DNA from 2 places in the Streptomyces sp. NPDC002643 genome. Region 2 is predicted to be linked to the other one. Evidence: riboswitches for the same ligand, from Rfam matches in the RefSeq annotation. Region 2 holds a riboswitch; the other holds the start of a gene.
What was found. Region 2 has a riboswitch for cobalamin ahead of ACWD4G_RS28190 (cobalamin biosynthesis protein). Riboswitches for the same ligand answer to the same signal wherever they lie in the genome.

Region 1: it holds a riboswitch for cobalamin, as region 2 does, so the genes downstream of both, ACWD4G_RS25120 (ribonucleoside-diphosphate reductase subunit alpha) here and ACWD4G_RS28190 (cobalamin biosynthesis protein) in region 2, are expected to answer to the same signal.

Annotation. Positions count from the first base shown of each region.
Region 1 is NZ_JBSFVY010000016.1:199,815-210,247, reverse strand. Features, by position in the region: gene mctP (monocarboxylate uptake permease MctP) at 1-636, shown strand, start outside; gene ACWD4G_RS25125 (nucleoside hydrolase) at 913-1,902, shown strand; cobalamin riboswitch at 2,147-2,282, shown strand; gene ACWD4G_RS25120 (ribonucleoside-diphosphate reductase subunit alpha) at 2,406-4,793, shown strand; gene ACWD4G_RS25115 (ribonucleotide-diphosphate reductase subunit beta) at 4,793-5,812, shown strand; gene ACWD4G_RS25110 (hypothetical protein) at 5,823-6,617, opposite strand; gene ACWD4G_RS25105 (hypothetical protein) at 6,683-6,931, opposite strand; gene ACWD4G_RS25100 (GlxA family transcriptional regulator) at 7,025-8,026, shown strand; gene def (peptide deformylase) at 8,002-8,652, opposite strand; gene ACWD4G_RS25090 (tetratricopeptide repeat protein) at 8,813-9,820, opposite strand; gene ACWD4G_RS25085 (roadblock/LC7 domain-containing protein) at 10,140-10,433, opposite strand, start outside.
Region 2 is NZ_JBSFVY010000020.1:64,690-75,122, forward strand. Features, by position in the region: gene ACWD4G_RS28170 (helix-turn-helix domain-containing protein) at 1-610, shown strand, start outside; gene ACWD4G_RS28175 (hypothetical protein) at 652-1,158, shown strand; gene ACWD4G_RS28180 (hypothetical protein) at 1,088-1,348, opposite strand; gene ACWD4G_RS28185 (DUF397 domain-containing protein) at 1,430-1,639, opposite strand; cobalamin riboswitch at 1,966-2,087, shown strand; gene ACWD4G_RS28190 (cobalamin biosynthesis protein) at 2,267-3,319, shown strand; gene ACWD4G_RS28195 (cobyric acid synthase) at 3,316-4,896, shown strand; gene cobN (cobaltochelatase subunit CobN) at 4,893-8,576, shown strand; gene ACWD4G_RS28205 (putative cobaltochelatase) at 8,573-10,433, shown strand, end outside.

The DNA of each region.
Region 1 (10,433 bases), on a different contig from region 2:
ACGATGTTCCCGGACTGGTTCGCGGGAGTCGCCTTCGCCGCCATCGGCATCGGCGCTCTCGTCCCCGCGGCCATCATGTCCATCGCGGCGGCGAACCTCTTCACCCGCAACATCTACAAGGACTTCATCCGGCCGAACGCCACACCGGAGCAGGAGACGAAGGTCTCCAAGCTGGTGTCGCTGCTGGTGAAGGTGGGAGCCCTGGTCTTCGTCCTGACGATGGACAAGACGGTCGCCATCAACTTCCAACTCCTCGGCGGCATCTGGATTCTCCAGACCTTCCCGGCCCTGGTCGGCGGCCTCTTCACCCGCTGGTTCCACCGCTGGGCGCTCCTCGCGGGCTGGGCGGTCGGCATGCTCTACGGCACGATGGCCGCGTACGGCGTGGCCTCACCGACCCAGAAGCACTTCGGCGGCTCCAACGCCGAGATCCCCGGCATCGGCGAGATGGGCTACATCGGCCTGACCGCCTTCGTCCTGAACGTCGCCGTCACCGTGGTCCTGACGTTCCTCCTCCGCGCGACCAAGGCCCCCGACGGCATCGACGAGACCAAGCCGGAGGACTACACGGCGGACGCGGGCGACAAGGACGTACAGGTGGAGCTGCCCCCGGCGACGGCGGGAGCGAGCCACTAGTTTCGGCGGGTGCGGGTGGCACTGTGGTTGCTCGCGCAGTTCCCCGCGCCCCTAAAGACGAAAAGCAAGGGGCGCAGCCCCTGCTTTTCAGGGGCGCGGGGAACTGCGCGACCAGCCCCCACGAACCCGCACCCGCCCCACAACCCCCAGACCCGAGCCACTAGGCGGGTCCAGGGGCGCAGCCCCTGGGGTAGGCGGGGTCGAAGGGGCAGCCGCCCCTGGTGACGGAACGGGTAGGGGCGGCGGGGGCGAGACCCCCCGGTTACGCTGACCGGTGTGACCCCCCGCTCCCCCATCGTCCTGGACAGCGACCCCGGCATAGACGACGCGGTGGCCCTGCAATACCTCCTGGCCACCGACCTGTGGGACCTCAAGGCATACACCTCCGTGGGCGGCAACCTCCCACCCGACGCCACCCACCACAACGCCCGCACCCTCGCAAGAGCCCTCCGTATCGACACCGACGTCCCCGTCCACCGCGGCGCGGGCCGCCCCCTCTCCCGCCTCCCCTACCGCGAGGCATCCGCCTTCCACGGCCCGGCGGGCCTCGGCAACGAGACGCTCCCCGACTCCACGGCCCCCCACCCGAGGGAATCGTCGGCGCAAGCCCTGCTCCGCCTCTCCAGGGAGTACGAGGGCGAACTGACCGTCTGCGCCACCGGCCCCCTCACCAACGTGGCCATCGCCCTGCTGGAGGACCCGGCGTTCGCGAGGCGCGTGGCGAAGTTCGTGTTCATGGGCGGCGCGCCCCGGGTGCCGGGCAACTTCACCCCGGTCGCCGAGTTCAACATCTGGGCCGACCCGGACGCCGCCGAGGTGGTCCTCTCCTCCGGTATCCCGTTCACCATGGTCGACCTGGACGCCTCGCACCGCTGGCTGTTCCGCCCCGCCGACCTCGCGGCACTGGAGGCGGCAGGCCCCGGTACGGCCCTCGCCGCCCGGCTGATGCGGACGTACATGGCCGCGTACACCCGCCACGGCGGCGACGGCACCTGCCCGTTGCACGACCCGCTGGCGGTGGGGGTGTGCGGCGACGAGGCGTTCATCGAGGCCGCCGAGGGAGCCGTCGTGGTGGAGTGCGCGAGCGAACTGACACGCGGCCAGACGGTGTTCGTCCCGGCCGACGCCAAGCGTGTCTACTACTCCGAGTCCCCCACGTTGAGCGCCCGCCTCCGCACCACCGGCCGCGTGGCCCTGGGCCCCGGCACACGGGACTTCAGCAAGCATTTCGTGACGACGCTGCCGCGGTGGCCGGCGGTGGGGTGAGGGGCTTGGCTTCGGTGGGGTGAGGGGCCTGACGGTGCCGGACGGGAGGCACATCGAGCGTCGGATCATCACATGATCAACCGTCCCTGTGGACAACCAAAGTCACGCGTCGCCGCCCCTGATGGACACTGCGACGCATGGACATCACCCTCCACGAAAGCATCCACGGAAATCCGCTGAGTCCGCCTCTGAGCCGACCGCGACACAACATGTGGGGGTGGCATCGCGCCCCGCCACTAGATGTATGCTCGTGCTCGCTGTCGCCGCAGGGGAATCCGGTGCGAATCCGGAACTGTCCCGCAACGGTGTACTCGTGCGCGCCCATGCCCATGCGCGCACGCTTGTCGAGTCCGAGGACCTGCCGACAGCGCGCCCGGCCGTCCGGTCCGGGTGCCCTGACGTCCGGGCCTCGTGGAGTGGGCCGGTGGACTCGACGCCCCCGTGCGCTCGTTGCTGCCGCCTGCCTTCCACCAGGTCCCCTGCCGAGCGAGGGAGAGCCCCACGTGACCATCGCGCCAGCCGACCCGGTTTCAGCCACCACGGCCGCCGCCGACCAGGTGTGGGAGACCGACGGCCCCGGTGCCGCACTGCTGCGGACCCTGACCGGGCTGACCGCCGACCTCCCCGACGCCGACCCCGGCCGCGTCGCCGCCGCCGCGCTGCGCGGCCGGTCCGCTCGTGGCGCCGTGGAGGAGGTCACCGCGGAGTTGCGCGAGCTGGCCACGGAGGCGTCCGCCGGTCTCATCTCCGAGGACCCCGCGTACTCGAAGCTGGCCGCCCGGCTGCTGGCGATCAGCATTCGCGCCGAGGCAGCCTCCCAGGGCGTCACCGCGTTCACGGAGTCCATCGCGGTGGGCCACCGCGAGGGGCTTGTCGCGGACCGCACGGCGGAGTTCGCCCGGGTCCACGCCGCACGCCTCGACGCCCTGGTGGACCAGGCCGCCGACGACCGCTTCGGCTACTTCGGTCTGCGCACTCTGCACAGCCGCTACCTCCTGCGGCACCCCCTCACCCGCAAGGTCATCGAGACACCCCAGCACTTCATGCTGCGCGTCGCCTCCGGTCTCGCCGAGGACGACAGCCCCCGCTCCGTCGACGAAGTCGCCGCGCTCTACGGGCTCATGAGCCGCCTCGACTACCTCCCGTCCTCCCCCACCCTCTTCAACTCCGGTACGCGGCACCCCCAGATGTCGTCCTGCTACCTCCTCGACTCCCCCCTGGACGAGCTGGACTCCCTCTACGACCGCTACCACCAGGTGGCCCGCCTCTCGAAGCACGCGGGCGGCATCGGTCTGTCGTACTCCCGTATCCGCAGCCGGGGTTCGCTGATCCGGGGCACCAACGGGCACTCCAACGGCATCGTCCCGTTCCTGAAGACCCTGGACGCCTCGGTCGCCGCCGTGAACCAGGGCGGGCGGCGCAAGGGCGCGGCGGCGGTCTACCTGGAGACCTGGCACTCCGACATCGAGGAGTTCCTGGAGCTGCGCGACAACACCGGTGAGGACGCCCGGCGTACGCACAACCTGAACCTGGCGCACTGGATTCCGGACGAGTTCATGCGCCGGGTGAACGCCGACGAGCAGTGGTCGCTGTTCTCCCCGTCCGATGTGCCCGAGCTGGTGGACCTGTGGGGTGAGGAGTTCGACACCGCGTACCGGAAGGCGGAGGCGGACGGGCTGGCGAGGAAGACCATCCCGGCCCGTGACCTGTACGGCCGCATGATGCGCACCCTCGCGCAGACCGGCAACGGCTGGATGACCTTCAAGGACGCCGCCAACCGCACCGCCAACCAGACCGCCGAGCCGGGCCACGTCGTCCACTCCTCCAATCTGTGCACGGAGATCCTGGAGGTCACCAACGACGGGGAGACGGCGGTCTGCAACCTGGGCTCGGTGAACCTGGGCGCGTTCGTCGACCGGGCGAACGGCGACCTGGACTGGGAGCGGCTGGACGACACGGTCCGCACGGCCGTGACCTTCCTCGACCGCGTCGTCGACATCAACTTCTACCCCACCGAGCAGGCGGGCCGCTCCAACACCAAGTGGCGCCCGGTCGGCCTCGGCGCGATGGGCCTCCAGGACGTCTTCTTCCAGCTCCGACTGCCCTTCGACTCCCCCGAGGCGAAGGCGCTGTCCACCCGGATCGCCGAGCGGATCATGCTCGCCGCGTACGAGGCATCCGCCGACCTCGCCGAGCGCGGCGGCCCGCTGCCGGCCTGGGAGAAGACCCGCACGGCCCGAGGTGTGCTGCACCCCGACCACTACGGCGTCGAGTTCACCTGGCCGGAGCGCTGGGCGGCCCTGCGCGAGCGCGTCGCGACGACGGGCCTGCGCAACAGCCTCCTCCTCGCCATCGCGCCCACGGCCACCATCGCGTCCATCGCCGGTGTGTACGAGTGCATCGAGCCGCAGGTGTCCAACCTGTTCAAGCGCGAGACCCTCTCCGGTGAGTTCCTCCAGGTCAACTCATATCTGGTGCGGGACCTGAAGGAGTTGGGCGTCTGGGACGCCCGCACCCGGGAGGCGCTGCGCGATTCGAACGGCTCGGTGCAGGACTTCGCGTGGATTCCGGCCGACGTACGGGCGCTGTACCGCACGGCGTGGGAGATCCCGCAGCGCGGCCTGATCGACATGGCGGCGGCGAGGACCCCCTACCTGGACCAGTCGCAGTCGCTCAACCTGTTCCTGGAGACGCCGACCATCGGCAAGCTCTCCTCGATGTACGCGTACGCCTGGAAGTCGGGGCTGAAGACGACGTACTACCTGCGTTCGCGCCCGGCGACCCGGATCGCCCGCGCGGCACAAGCCACTGTTCCCGTTCAGCAGCCGGCGCCCGAAGACGCCGTCGCCTGCTCCCTTGAGAACCCCGAGTCCTGCGAGGCCTGCCAGTGATGACCAGCACCACCCGCTCCCAGAACCTCCTCGACCCGGGCTTCGAGCTGACCCTGCGCCCCATGCGCTACCCGGACTTCTACGAGCGCTACCGGGACGCCATCAAGAACACCTGGACCGTGGAGGAGGTCGACCTCCACTCGGACGTCGCCGACCTCGCCAAGCTCTCCCCCGCCGAGCAGCATCTGATCGGCCGGCTGGTCGCGTTCTTCGCCACGGGCGACTCGATCGTCGCGAACAATCTCGTGCTGACGCTCTACAAGCACATCAACTCCCCCGAGGCGCGGCTCTACTTGAGCCGTCAGCTCTTCGAGGAGGCCGTGCACGTCCAGTTCTACTTGACGCTGCTGGACACCTATCTCCCCGACCCGGAGGACCGCGCGGCGGCCTTCGCGGCCGTGGAGAACATCCCGTCCATCCGGGAGAAGGCCGAGTTCTGCTTCAACTGGATGGACTCCGTGGAGAAGCTGGACCGCCTGGAGTCGCGGGCCGACCGCCGCCGCTTCCTCCTCAATCTGATCTGCTTCGCCGCGTGCATCGAGGGCCTGTTCTTCTACGGGGCCTTCGCGTACGTCTACTGGTTCCGCAGCCGGGGTCTGCTGCACGGTCTGGCCACCGGCACCAACTGGGTGTTCCGGGACGAGACGATGCACATGAGCTTCGCGTTCGACGTGGTCGACACCGTCCGCAAGGAGGAGCCGGACCTCTTCGACGACCAGCTCCAGCAGCAGGTGACGGACATGCTGCTGGAGGCCGTCGAGGCCGAGCTGCAGTTCGCGCGCGACCTGTGCGGTGACGGACTGCCGGGTATGAACACCGACTCCATGCGGCAGTACCTGGAGTGCGTCGCCGACCAGCGTCTCACCCGCCTCGGCTTCGCCCCGGTGTACGGCTCGGAGAACCCGTTCTCCTTCATGGAGTTGCAGGGCGTCCAGGAGCTGACCAACTTCTTCGAGCGGCGCCCGTCGGCGTACCAGGTCGCGGTGGAGGGCACCGTCGACCTGGACGAGGACTTCTAGGACGCCGAGGTCACTTGAGGGTGACCGTGTCCCCGGCCGACGCGACCCTCGCGGTCGTCGTCAGGCCGGGGAAGTACCAGCGCCAACTGCCCGCCGAGTTGACGGTCGCCTTGGTGCTGAGCTTCCCTCCGCTGCCCGCCTTCACCGTCTTGACGGTGGTGTAGCTCGCGGCGCCCTTCTTCTTGAACTGCAGCTGGACCGACTGCCCGCCGAATCCGTTGTACTTCAGCGTCTCCCAGTTGGCCCGGGTCAGCTTGCCGGTGACGGTGACCTTCGCGCCCTTGGTGACCTTCTCCGGCTTGATGTAGGCGGTGAGGGCCGTGGCGCGTTTGACCTTGTAGCGGGCGATGTCGTCGGAGATCCAGTAGTCGCCGTCGTTCGCCCTGACCGTGGCATTGACCTGCCAGAGCCCGGCGATCCGGTTGCTGTCGATGTCATCGCCCTGCGCGATCCCGGCCGGGTCGACCGTCACGGTGGCCGTGCAGAGCGAAGTCGTCGAGGACTTCTTGGCGCACGTCAACCGGGTCTCGTCCGAAAGACCGTAGCCATTGGACCGGTTGAAGGTGCTGATGCGATCGAGCTTCTTCACCCCCGAGTCGTCCCTGACGGTGAGGGCGATCCGGTACGTCACGGTCTTCGACGTCCCGATGATGACGTTCTTGCCGCCGTTGACGACCGTCTTCGTGACCCGGACGTCACCCCGGCCCTCCGCCTGCGCCCCGGTCGCCGTCAGCAGTACCAGGGCCGCCGCCCCGCCCGCCACGGCCAGGGTCCGGCCGTGTGCGGGGCGTGTTCTGTGATTCATGATCCTCCCCTTGTGGTCGGGGAGAGGCTACACAGAAGGCGGACCGGCGTCGTACAGACAAGCGATCAGGCCGCGCGGGCGATGTGGTGCGAGGAGGCCGGCCGGGACTCGGCCTGCGGGCGGGTGGCACGGTGCCGCCGGATGTCCTGGTGACGGACCGTGTCCCCGGCGGCGGCCCGCAGCTCCGCCTCCCTGAGCTGGCGGTCGATGCGCCGGTCCCGTACGACACCGATGGCAGCGGGCAGGATGACCAGGGCGAACATCCCGAGGACGACCAGAGTTCCGATGAGTGCCTGTATCTGTGTCTCGTTCATGGACACCACTCTCCCGCCGGACACTCCTTACGGACAGTGGCAGGACTGCCGCACACCCTCGAATTACTGCCATATCCGAGGCACACTGGAGCCATGCTGAAAAACGTGGCCGCCATCCTCCTCGACGGAGTGCATCCCTTCGAGCTGGGCGTCGCCTGCGAGGTGTTCGGCCTGGACCGCAGCGACGAGGGCCTGCCGGTGTACGACTTCGCGGTGGCCTCGGCCGAGGGCCCGACCCTGAGCACGCACGCCGGGTTCACGGTCTCCACGACCCATGGTCTCGACCGGCTGGAAGAGGCCGACCTCGTCATCGTCCCCGCAGGTGACAGCTATGTGGACCGGACCTACCCGCCCGAGCTGCTGGACGCGCTGCGCCGGGCCGCGGACCGGGGCGCCCGTGTGCTCAGCGTGTGCTCGGGGGTCTTCGTGCTCGGCGCGGCCGGACTGCTGGACGGACGGCCCTGCGCGGTGCACTGGCGGCACGCCGAGACCCTGGCCCGACGCTATCCACGGGCGATCGTCGAGCCCGACGTGCTGTATGTGGACGCGGACCCGGTGATCACCTCGGCGGGCACGGCGGCCGGTATCGACGCCTGTCTGCATATCGTCCGCAAGGAACAGGGCCCGGAGGTCGCCAACAGGATCGCCCGGCGGATGGTCGTACCGCCGCACCGGGACGGCGGTCAGGCCCAGTACATCGAACGGCCCCTGCCGCGCTCGCAGTGCGACACGGTCGGCGAGGTGCTGGCCTGGATGGAGCGCCATCTCGACGAGGAGGTCACCGTCGAGCAGCTCGCCGCCCGCGCCCATATGTCCCCGCGGACCTTCGCCCGCCGCTTCCAGCAGGAGACCGGGACCACGCCGTACCGCTGGCTCCTGCGCCAACGGGTGCTGCTGGCCCAGCGGTTGCTGGAGGCGACGGACGAGACGATGGACGCGATCGCCTGGCGCACCGGCTTCGGCACGGCGGCCGCCCTGCGCCATCAGTTCGTACGGTCGCTGGGGACGACCCCGCAGGCCTACCGCCGGACCTTCCGGGGCCCTCAGGCGCCCGGCGCGCCCGACGAAGCTCAGTCGTTGGCGACCACGGGGTAGCGCGGCTCGTTCTCGGCCATCTGCCGCAGCGCGTCCTTGCGGTCACGCTTGGAGAGGCGGTCGATGTAGAGGTAGCCGTACAGGTGGTCGGTCTCGTGCTGGAGGCAGCGCGCGAAGTACCCGGTGCCGCGCACCTTGATCGGGTTGCCCTTCTCGTCCTGCCCGGTGACCTCGGCGTAGTCGGGGCGGGCGAGCGGCATGTACGCGGTCGGCACCGACAGGCACCCCTCGTTGCTGTCGTCCAACCGGCGCTTGTCGGCGGGCAGTTCGACCAGCTTGGGGTTGCAGACGACACCGACGTGCCGCTTGCCCTCGTCGTCCGGGCAGTCGTACACGAACACCTTCAGATCCACACCGATCTGGTTGGCGGCCAGCCCCACGCCCTCGGCGGTCCGCTGGCTGGCGAACATGTCGTCCACCAGCTTCGCCAACTCGTCGCCGAACTCGGTGACGTCCTTGCACTCCTTGTGCAGCACCGGGTGCCCCACGACGGTGATGGGCCGAGACGTCCCGCGCTCCCGGTACGCCGCCTCACGCTCCTCGCAGTCCTCCGTGTCGACGACGAACCCCTCGCCATCGACGGGGAGCACGCCCACGTGCTGCTGTTCGGTGTCCTGCTGAGCCATGACAGACGTACGCCTTCCGCAAAAACAAGGGGAGAGTTGCTGATACAGGGTACGGGGGCCGCGCCCCTCAAGGGGCGCGGGACGTTGTCCATATGCGGCTCCGCCGCGTGGGCGCGACAAGCCCCCACCCGCCAGCAGCCGACAAACGACCGAACGCCCCCTAACAAACCTCTTCCAAATCCCGCCAATCACGAGAATCCGGGCTATCGGCGACCCACCCGTCGAGCAACCCCCGAACCAACGAAGCCGGCGCAGCCACGCCGCACTCCCGCTCAGGCGCCCACAGCTGCCCATCCGTGACATGCCCGAGCGGCCCGGGATGCCCCGGCTCGCTGTGGTCGTGCGGGTCCATATGGTCCCCGTCGCCCTCATCGGACGGCATCCGCGACTCGGAACACAGCCGGCACAGCAGCCGCACCGACGACGACCAGTCCTCCGCCGCGAACCCGGCGTCGGCCGCGAGCCGCTCCAGCGCGTCCCGGTCCGCCTCGGTGGCCGCCTCCAGCAGCACCACCCAGGTCGGTACGGGCGACGGCGCCCATAGTTCGATCTCGTCGAACACGGGGTACGCGTGCCCGGCGGCCGTGGTCCGCTCACCATGCGGAACCCCGTCGTGGAGCACGACCTCGCCCCAGCGCCGCCCCGACGACGGCAGCGGAATCGACAGCACCTCGATACGGGCGGGGTCGAGCCGCCGCCCCCACACCACCTCGGCCTCGCCCTCCGGGGAGAGCCGTACGGCGGCGCTGCCGAGATCCATGCCCACCGGTTCCCCGGTGTCCGCGAAGCCCCCGCCCGACTTGGGCCGGGCGGCGCCTCCGGGCACCCGGAGCCCGTACGCCTGCCAGGCGCGGCGGGCCAGCGGCCAGTCCTGGAGGGCGGTCGCGGCGATGCCGACGTTCCACCAGTCGGGCGCTCCGGTCTCGCGGTCGAGCAGGGCGACGGCGCGGAGCCCGGCGGCGCGCGCCTGCTCCCAGTCGTGCCGGAACTTGTGGAGCAGGGCGAGGTTGAACCAGGACTCCGACAGCCACGGCTCCAGGTCCGCGGCACGTGTCAGCAGCGCGCCCGCGTCCTCGTACCGACCATCGCCGATCAGCGTGAACGCACGATCGGTGGCCTGCCGCCAAGAGGCGGAGGGCCGATGCCGTCCCTTGCCGAAGATCCTCACGATTCCCGCCTGCCAGTTACGGTTCCCGCCTGCCAGTTCCGTGGAGTGGGCCGGCCGCCGCCCCCGGTACACACACCCTCTCCCTCGCATCCAACCATGGACAGAAGGACAGCCGCTCATTACCCATGGGTTACCCAGCCACCGCCACGGTAGGCGCCCTCGCGGCAGCACTTTGGCGAACCGCCGGGGCCGGGGGTTCCGAAGCACGTCGACGCGTACGGGGACGGCCCTGACCGCGCACACCGCGTGCCGGGTACGGCCCCTCGTGGGCGCCGCCCCGTCCAACCCCTTCGGGTGAAGTGGTCGCCCCTACCGGCGCTCACCCCGCGACATCGGCGGCCAATGCCTTGTTGAGCTGCTCCACGGTCGCCGGGGACTCCCTCTGGAACGCGGCGATGTCCAGCCCGTCGTCGCCCACGACCGTGAGCAGCGTGCGTTCACCGACGGCGACCACGATGATGTGCCCGGCGCCGCAGCGGACGACGACCTCGCGGAGGGAGCCGGCGCCGGACTGGTCGGCCATACGGCGGCCGACGCCGAGGGTCGCGGCGGCGAGGGCCGCGACGGACTCGGGGTGGATCGTGTCGACATCGGCGACGACGAGCAGCCCGTC
Region 2 (10,433 bases):
CAAGGGCACCTCCTGGTGGGCGCCGTACAGCGAGGTGGTGTCCAACCAGTACGCCCGGTACCTCGGGTACGAGGGCGCCGCGAACAGCATCCGCATGTACAACCCGATCCTGCTGCCGGGGCTGCTGCAGATCGAGGACTACGCGGCGGCGGTCATCTCCACCGGCGACCCGGGCCCGGCCCTGCGAGGGCAGATCGAACTCCGCGCGACCCGTCAGGAGCGCTACTTCGACGGCGACGAGGGACCGTATGTGAACGTCGTCCTCGACGAGGCGGCCATCCGGCGGGCCATTGGCGGCCCCTCGGTGCTCCGTCGCCAACTGGACCATCTCAAGACCCTGATGGACCACCCCCGGGTGAACCTTCAGGTGCTTCCCTTCTCGGCGGGAGCGCACTTCAGCATCACCGCCACGTTCATCCTGCTGGGCTTCAAGGACGACGACGACCTGCTGTATCTGGAAAGTCCGCACGGCGGGCTCACCAGCCGGGAGGACCACGGCCTCATGGCCCGCTACCAGGAGTGCTTCGAGGAGATCAGCGGCCTCGCCGTCCACGGCGAGGCGATGATCGAGCTGATCGACTCGATCAAGGAGAGTCTGGAACACAACTGATCCCGGGACGGGACGGCCCGGGCGGATTCGGGGGAGGACCCATGGCGGTCTTCGGGTTACGAGAGTGGTGGCGCGGGCTCCGCGCGGCCCGCGTCGTTCCGGCAGGCGAAGCGTCCGGAGTCCCTCCCGGTTCCACGGAGGAGGAAGGTCCGCCTCCCATCGACGACCACGCCCTCAAGGCGTACGCCATGCAGCAGTCCGACTGGGCCGACTCCCTGATCCGGGTGGAGAACGCCAGAGTGGACGGGGAGATACGGCTGCTGTCGACGCGGCTGCTGCTGGGCACGGCATGCGGCAGCGTCCTGCTGTTCAGCATCGCGGCGGCGGCACGCGTCGCCCCCAGTGTGACCTTCATGGCCGGGACACCGCTCGCCACGGTCGTGATCGGCGCACTCGGGGCGGCCCTCGTCACCGCGCTCGGCGCGGGACTGGGCAGCGCACTGCGTCACCGCTCCGGGGACGCGCCGACCACTCCCGTCAATGGCGCTGCGACCTCCGGGGCTGAGCCGGCACCAGGGCCCGGTTCAGAACCCGGAGCCGCTCAGTGACCGGGGTGATACCCCACCACAGTCCGGCTCCGCCGGCCACCAGCACGGTCACCACCAGCCAGACCAGGGCCCGGGCCTCACCGGACGGCACCAGCAGCGCGGCCAGGGCACCGGCCCCGACGGCCAGCACTCCCGCCACCGAGCAGTAGAGCGCCAGTGGAGCAGCGGCGGCGATACGCGTCGCCCTCATGCTGGGCTTCCCCGCGCGCTCCGAGGAAGAACTCCTTGGTCGGTCTCCCATGTGCGTACCTCCCGTCCCCCGGGCGGATCATCAGGAGCCGCCCGCTCCCGGGTCCACAAGCCCCGCCAGAAAACCACACCACGCCGCGTAACGGAAGGTGAGCAGAGCGTCTTGGCTCGACTTCGAGTCACGGACCAGCACCCGCGCTCCCTCAACGGCCAACTCAAGACATTCCCCACCCTGATTGCCGGAATGACTGCTCTTGACCCACACCCGCTCCGACGACTCCCTGCCGACCACACCGACCTCCTTCGCACCCAAGAGTCAGCGCCCCGACACGGCGTCCGTCGTGACGACCCGAGCGCCGTGTGCGCCCGGCGCCCTCCGGCGGCGGGAGCCCCGGCCACACCAGGTTCGTCTCCCCGCAACGAATCACCCAATGCCGCTCGTCGGCGCTCAGCTTTCGTACTGCCGTTCCCTTCAGTGTTCCCATCCCGGGCGTCGGGAAAGAGTAGAGAAACCGCCGATTAGCGCGTCTGACGATATTTCAGCGGTGTGGGGCTCAGCACACCGCTGCGTCGCAGGTCAAGAGCAAGTTGACGGCTCTTCCGGGGGCGTGGTGGACTGCCGGGGCCATGTACGACGGCAGGAGAGGAAGCCGGTGCGAGTCCGGCGCGGTCCCGCCACTGTCACCGGGGAACGGTCTTCCCCGGGAGCCAGGAACTCTCGCCGTCGGTCTCGTCGAACCAGGGCGTGGACACCCTGAGTGAGGACATATCGCCATGCGCGGCTGCCGATCGGGCCAGTTGAGTCGGTTGAGTGGGTTTGGTGGGTCGGGTGGGTCGAGCCGGTCGAGTTTCGTCTCCCGGCTCCGATTCGGGTTCCGGTTCTGGTTCCGGTCCGGCCTTCCGATCGGCTGCTGAATCCATGCGTGCCGATCGCGTGTTCGCGTACGGCGCCGCCGCCGGACTCCTCGGTGATCTGCTGCTCGGCGATCCTCGCCGGGGGCATCCGGTCGCCGCGTTCGGGCGGGGCGCCGCCGCTGTGGAGCGGGTGTTGTGGCGGGACCACCGTGGGTGGGGCGCGTTGCACACCGCCGTGTGCGCTGGTGCCGCGGTTGCGCTGGGCGCCGTCGCCGCGCGCGGTGTGCGCCGGTCGTCCGTCGCCTCCGTCGCGTTGACCGGCGGCGCCACCTGGGCTGTCGTCGGGGGGACTTCCCTCGCGCGGGAGGCCCGGGGCATCGGGCGGGCGCTCGAAGCCGGGGATGTCGAGGCGGCGCGGGAGCGGCTGCCGCATCTGTGCGGGCGTGATCCCCAGGCCCTCGACGCCGATGGGATCGCCCGGGCCGTTGTCGAGTCCGTCGCCGAGAACACCTCCGACGCCGTCGTGGGGGCGCTGGTGTGGGGGGCCGTCGGAGGGGTGCCCGGGCTTGTGGGGTTTCGGGCCGTCAACACCCTTGACGCCATGGTTGGTCACAAGTCCGAGCGGTATCGGCGGTATGGGTGGGCTTCGGCTCGGCTGGATGATGTCGTGGGGTGGCCGGGGGCGCGGCTCACGGCGGTGTTGGCCGCGGTGGGTGGGGGGGATGCCCGGGGGGCCGTGCGGGCTTGGCGGGCCGATGCCGGCAAGCATCCCAGTCCCAATGCCGGGCCTGTGGAGGCGTCGTTCGCGGGGGCCTTGGGGGTGCGGCTCGGGGGGACGTTGTCGTATGGGGGGCGGGTGGAGCATCGGCCTGTGCTGAATGGGGAGGGGCGGGCTGTGGGGGTTGGGGATATCGAGCGGGCTGTGCGGCTTTCGCGGCGGGTGGGGTGGCTGGCGTTGGGGGTGAGTGCGGGGGTGGCGGTGCTGCGGGACCGGGTGATGGGGCGCCCGGCGCTGCAGGCTGTGCCCACCCTCCCCCACTCTCGGCTTCGCTCGACCGGGGGGACCCCCATCGCCCTGCGGAACGATTGCCCACAGTGGTCGAGGGGGACTTCGTGAGCGGGCTCCTCATTGCTGGGACCACCTCCGATGCCGGGAAGAGTGTGGTCACCGCCGGGATCTGTCGGTGGCTGGTGCGGCAGGGCGTGAAGGTCGCGCCGTTCAAGGCTCAGAACATGTCCCTGAATTCGTTCGTCACGCGTGAAGGTGCCGAGATCGGGCGGGCCCAGGCCATGCAGGCTCAGGCCTGTCGGGTCGAGCCGACGGCGTTGATGAATCCCGTGTTGCTCAAGCCCGGTGGGGAGCGGAGCAGTCAGGTCGTGCTGCTGGGCAAGCCCGTTGGGGAGATGAGTGCGAAGGGCTTCTTCGGGGGGTCTGGGCCCGCGGCGCAGCCGCAATCAGGTGCGGTGTCCCCCGGGAAAAGGCTGCACGGGGGCCGGCAGCAGCGGCTGCTCGGGACCGTGTTGGAGTGTCTCGCCGAGTTGCGGGGCACTTATGACGCGGTGATCTGTGAGGGGGCCGGGAGTCCGGCTGAGATCAACCTCCGGCGGACCGACATCGTGAACATGGGGATCGCCCGGAATGCCGGGCTGCCCGTGCTGGTCGTCGGTGACATCGACCGTGGCGGCGTCTTCGCCTCGTTCTTCGGCACCGTGGCGCTGCTCTCGCCCGAGGACCAGGCGCTCGTCGCCGGGTTCCTCGTCAACAAGTTCCGGGGGGACGTCGGGTTGTTGGAGCCCGGCCTCGACATGCTGCACGGCCTCACGGGGCGGCGTACGTACGGTGTGCTGCCGTTCCGGCACGGGCTCGGTATCGACGAGGAGGACGGGCTGAGGGTTTCGCTGCGCGGGACCGTCCGGGAGTCGAATGTCGCGCCGCCCGTCGGGGAGGATGTGCTGCGGGTCGCCGTCTGTGCCGTCCCCCTCATGTCCAACTTCACCGATGTGGACGCGCTGGCCGCCGAACCCGGTGTCGTCGTGCGGTTCGTGGACCGGCCGGAGGAACTGGCCGACGCCGACCTCGTCGTCATCCCCGGCACGCGAGGGACCGTACGGGCGCTGGAGTGGCTGCGGGAGCGCGGGCTCGCGGACGCCCTGAGGCGCAGGGTGGCCGAGGGGCTGCCCGTGCTCGGGATCTGTGGGGGCTTCCAGATGCTCGGGGAGCGCATCGAGGACGAGGTCGAGAGTCGGCGGGGGCGGGTCGAGGGGCTCGGGGTGCTGCCCGTCCGGGTGCGGTTCGCTCGGGAGAAGACCCTCACCCGGCCCGTCGGGGAGGCCCTCGGGGAGCGGGTCGAGGGGTACGAGATCCATCATGGGGTCGCCCAGATCGACACCGATGTCGACGGTGGTGAGCCCTTCTTGGACGGGTGCCGGGTCGGGGCCACCTGGGGTACCCACTGGCACGGTTCGTTGGAGTCGGACGGGTTCCGGCGCGCGTTTCTGCGTGAGGTGGCGTCCGCCGCGGGGCGCCGTTTCGTGCCGGCCGACGACACGTCGTTCGCCGCGCTGCGCGAGGAGCAGTTGGACCGGCTCGGCGATCTGATCGAGGAACACGCGGACACGGACGCGCTCTGGCGGCTCATCGAGTCGGGGGCGCCACAAGGACTGCCCTTCATTCCACCGGGAGCGCCCGTATGAGCACAGTGTTGTTGTTGTCGACCGCCGACACGGATCTGCTGGCCGCTCGGGCCGCTTCCGGTGCCGGCTACCGGATCGGCAATCCCACCCGGGTCGATGTCGAGCAGGAGCTGCCCGCGCTGCTCGACGGCGCGGACATCGCCGTCGTACGGCTGTTGGGCGGTAAGCGGGCGTGGGAGGACGGGCTCGCCCGGCTGAAGGCGTCCGGGATTCCCACCGTGCTGCTCGGCGGTGAGACCGTGCCCGACGCCGAGTTGATGGCCGAGTCGTCCGTGCCGGCGGGTGTGGTGGCGGAGGCGCTGCGGTATCTCGTCGAGGGCGGGCCCGCCAACCTCGCCGAGCTGGCGCGGTTCCTCTCCGACACCGTGCTGCTGACGGGTGAGGGCTTCGTCGAGCCGCGGAAGATGCCCGAGTACGGGGTGCATGGGGAACGGACGTTCGTGGAGGGGCGGCCGACCATCGGTGTGCTCTTCTATCGGGCGCATGAGCTGAGCGGGAACACCGGTTTCGTCGACACGCTGTGCGATGCCGTCGAGGCGCGGGGGGCCAACGCCCTTCCCGTGTACTGCGGTTCGCTGCGCGGGGCCGACGCCGGGCTGTACGAGATCCTCGGGCGGGCCGACGCGCTGGTGGCCACCGTGCTCGCCGCCGGCGGTACGCACGCCTCGCAGGCGTCGGCCGGTGGGGACGAGGAGGCCTGGGACATCGGGGCGCTCGCCGATCTGAACGTGCCTGTGCTGCAAGGACTTTGTCTGACCTCGTCCCGTGCCGCCTGGGACGAGTCGGACGCCGCCCTCTCCCCCATGGACGCGGCGATGCAGGTCGCGATCCCGGAGTTCGACGGACGGCTGATCACCGTGCCGTTCTCCTTCAAGGAGCAGGGCCCGGACGACGTACCGGTGTACGTCGCCGATCCCGAGCGGGCCGGGCGGGTCGCCGGGATCGCCGTACGGCACGCCCGGTTGAAGCACAAGGCGAACGCGGAGAAGCGGCTCGCGCTCGTCTTCACCGCGTACCCGACCAAGCACTCGCGGGTCGGCAACGCGGTGGGCCTGGACACGCCGGCGTCGGCGGTGCGGGTGCTGGACGCGCTCAAGGACGCCGGGTACGGGGTGACCGAACACCCCTCCGAGGGCGATGAGTTGATCCATCGGCTCATCGAGGCCGGTGGGCATGATGTGGAGTGGCTGACCGAGGAGCAGTTGGCCGCCGCCCCGGCTCGGGTGCCGCTCGCCGACTACCGGGCGTGGTTCGACAAGCTCGACCCGGCGTTGAAGGACGCGATGACCGAGGCGTGGGGGGAACCGCCCGGCTCGCTGTATGTCGACGGGGACGACATCGTGCTCGCCTCCCTCCAGTTCGGGAACGTCGTCGTGATGATCCAGCCGCCGCGCGGCTTCGGCGAGAACCCGATCGCGATCTACCACGACCCCGACATGCCGCCCTCCCACCACTACATGGCGGCGTACCGGTGGCTGGAGGCCGCGACGTCGGAGGGGGGGTTCGGCGCCGACGCGATCGTGCACATGGGCAAGCACGGGACGATGGAGTGGCTGCCGGGCAAGGGGCTGGGGCTCAGCGGGGGGTGCGCGCCGGATGCCGTGCTCGGGGAGCTGCCGCTGATCTATCCGTTCATCGTCAACGACCCGGGTGAGGGCACCCAGGCCAAGCGGCGCGGGCACGCCACAGTGGTCGACCACCTCGTACCGCCGATGGCACGTGCCGACACCTACGGCGATCTGGCGAAGCTGGAGCAGCTGCTGGACGAGTACGCGCTGGTCTCCGACCTGGACCCGGGGAAGGCGCCGGCCGTGCGGGCGCAGATCTGGACGCTGGTCAAGGCCGCCGAACTGCATCACGACCTGCATGTGGACGAGCAGCCGGGGGACGACGACTTCGACGAGTTCGTCATGCACATCGACGGCTATCTGTGCGAGATCAAGGATGTGCAGATCCGCGACGGCCTGCACATCCTCGGTGGCGGGCCGGTCGGTGAGCCGCGCGTCAATCTGGTGCTGGCCGTGCTGCGTGCCTCGCAGGTGTGGGGCGGGCAGGCGAACGCGCTGCCGGGGCTGCGTGCCTGTCTCGCGACGCACTTCGGGCTGGTCGAGAAGGAGTTGCTGGCCTCGCCCGGGGCGCCGGTGAAGGTGCCGGTGGAGTTGACGGATCTGGTCGAGGGGCCGTCGCGTACGGCCGCCGACGCGATCGATCTGCTGGAGCAGCTGTGTCGGCGGGTCGCGGAGGGCATGGAGGCACGGGACTGGGACGTCGCGGTCGTACCGGCCGTGGTGCGGGGGGTGCTCGGCACCGAACTTCCGGACGGGGTCGCGGTGTTGGAGTTCGCGTGCCGGGAGGTCGTGCCGCGTCTGGCTCGGACGACGGACGAGATCGGGCACATCCTCAAGGCGCTGGACGGCGGGTATGTGCCGGCGGGGCCGTCCGGTTCGCCGACGCGCGGGCTCGTCAATGTGCTGCCGACCGGGCGGAACTTCTACTCCGTCGACCCCAAGGCCATTCCGTCGCGGCTGAGTTGGGAGGTCGGGCAGTCGCTCGCCGACTCGCTGGTGCAGCGGTATCTGGCCGACACCGGGGAGTATCCGAAGTCCGTCGGGTTGACGGTGTGGGGTACGTCCGCGATGCGTACGCAGGGCGACGACATCGCCGAGATCCTGGCGCTGCTGGGGTGCCGTCCGGTGTGGGACGACGCCTCGCGCCGGGTGACCGGGTTCGAGGTGGTGCCGCTGGAGGAGCTGGGGCGGCCCCGGATCGACGTCACCGTCCGTATCTCCGGGTTCTTCCGGGACGCCTTCCCGCATGTGGTGGGGTTGATCGACGACGCGGTGCGGGCGGTGGCCGAGTTGGAGGAGCCCGCCGTGTCCAACTTCGTGCGGGCGCATGTGGATGAGGATGCTGCCGAGCATGGGGATCGGCGGCGGGCGACCGCTCGTATCTTCGGGTCGAAGCCGGGGGCGTACGGGGCGGGGTTGCTGCCGCTCATCGACGCGCGGAACTGGCGCAGCGATGCCGATCTCGCCGAGGTGTACGCGGTGTGGGGCGGTTACGCCTACGGGCGGGGGCTCGACGGGCGGGCGGCGCGCGGGGACATGGAGACCGCGTTCAAGCGGATCGCCGTCGCCGCGAAGAACGTGGACACGCGTGAGCACGATCTCGTCGACGCGGACGACTACTTCCAGTACCACGGCGGGATGGTCGCCATGGTGCGGCATCTGACCGGGGCCAGCCCCGAGGCGTATGTGGGGGATTCGGCGACGCCGGACCAGGTGAAGACACGGACGCTGGGTGAGGAGACCCACCGGGTGTTCCGGGCGCGGGTCGTCAATCCGCGCTGGATGGCGGCCATGCGACGGCACGGCTACAAGGGCGCCTTCGAGATGGCGGCGACCGTCGACTACCTGTTCGGGTATGACGCCACGGCCGGGGTCGTGGACGACTGGATGTACGAGAAGCTCAGCGCCGAGTACGTGTTCGACGCGGAGAACCGGGACTTCATGAAGAAGTCCAACCCCTGGGCGCTGCGCGGCATTACGGAGCGGCTGCTGGAGGCGGCGGACCGGGGGCTGTGGGCGGAGCCGGACGCCGACACGATCGAGCGGCTGCGGGCCACCTACCTGGAGCTGGAAGGCGACTTGGAAGGCGACTCGGAGGGCGACGACCAGTGACGACTCCCTTTCCGTTCACGGCCGTTGTCGGTCAGGACGATCTCCGCCTGGCGCTGCTGCTCAACGCGGTCAGCCCGGCCGTCGGCGGTGTGCTGGTCCGTGGTGAGAAGGGCACCGCCAAGTCGACGGCGGTGCGGGCGCTCTCCGCGTTGATGCCCGCGCTGGACGTGGTGACCGGCTGCCGGTTCTCCTGTGACCCCGACTCCCCCGACCCGTCGTGCCCGGACGGGCCGCACGAACCGGGGGCGTTCGAGACGCGGCCGGCGCGGATGGTGGAACTGCCGGTGGGTGCCTCCGAGGACCGGCTCGTCGGCGCTCTCGACATCGAGCGGGCGCTCGCGGAGGGCGTCAAGGCCTTCGAGCCGGGGCTGCTCGCCGACGCGCATCGCGGGATTCTCTACGTCGACGAGGTCAATCTGCTGCACGACCATCTGGTCGACCTGCTGCTGGACGCCGCCGCCATGGGCGCCTCGTACGTCGAGCGTGAGGGCGTTTCCGTGCGGCACGCGGCGCGTTTTCTGCTGGTCGGGACCATGAACCCCGAGGAGGGCGAGCTGCGGCCGCAGTTGCTCGACCGGTTCGGGCTGACCGTGGAGGTGGCGGCTTCCCGCGAGCCCGACCAGCGGGTGGAGGTCGTACGGCGCAGGCTCGCGTACGACGACGATCCGGCGGGTTTCGCGGCGCGCTGGGCCGACGAGGAGGCCGTCGTACGGCGGCGGATCGTGGCGGCGCGGGAGTTGTTGCCGTCGGTGCGGCTGGGGGACGGGGCGCTCCGGCAGATCGCGGCGACCTGCGCGGCGTTCGAGGTGGACGGGATGCGGGCCGACATCGTGATGGCGCGGACCGCCACCGCGCTGGCCGCATGGGCCGGGCGGACCGAGGTGCTGGCCGAGGATGTGCGGCAGGCGGCCCTGCTGGCGCTGCCTCATCGGCGGCGCCGGAATCCCTTCGACGCTCCGGGCCTCGACGAGGACAAACTCGACGAGACGCTGGAGGAGTTCTCCGGGGACGACGATCCTGAGCCGGACCCTGATGGGGGCGGGTCCGGTGGGGACGGGCCGGGGGGTGGGGGTGGTGCGCCGCCGTCGCCGTCCGAGGGGCCGCAGGGCGGTGACACCGCGGCCCGGCCCGAGGCCGAGGAGGGCGGTGAGGCCCAGGTCGGCGGGGCGCGGGAGCAGACCGCCGTGCGGGCCGCGGAGCCGTTCCGTACGAAGGTGTTGAGTGTGCCGGGGCTCGGGGAAGGGGCCGCCGGGCGGCGGTCCCGGGCGCGGACCGAGCAGGGGCGGACCGCCGGGGCCCGGCGGCCCCGGGGGGCCTTGACCAAGCTGCATCTCGCCGCGACCGTACGGGCCGCCGCACCGCACCAGCGGGCACGGGGCCGCACGGGTTCCGGGCTCGTCCTGCGTCGTGACGATCTCAGGCAAGCGGTGCGAGAGGGCCATGAATCCAACCTCGTACTGTTCGTCGTGGACGCCTCGGGGTCGATGGCCGCTCGGCAGCGGATGAGTGCCGTGAAGGGGGCGGTTCTTTCGCTGCTGCTCGATGCTTATCAGCGGCGGGACAAGGTGGGGCTGGTGACGTTCCGGGGGACGGCGGCGGATGTGGCGTTGCCGCCGACCTCGTCCGTGGACGCGGCGGCGGCGCGGCTCGACTCGCTGCCGACCGGGGGGCGTACGCCGCTCGCCGCCGGGCTGCTCAAGGCGCATGACGTGCTGCGGGTGGAGCGGCTGAGGGATGCGGCTCGGCGGCCGCTGGTGGTCGTGGTGACCGATGGGCGGGCCACGGGCGGGGCCGAGCCGGTGGCCATGGCCGGGCGGGCGGCACGGTTGTTCGCGGCCGAGGGCGTGGCCTCGGTGG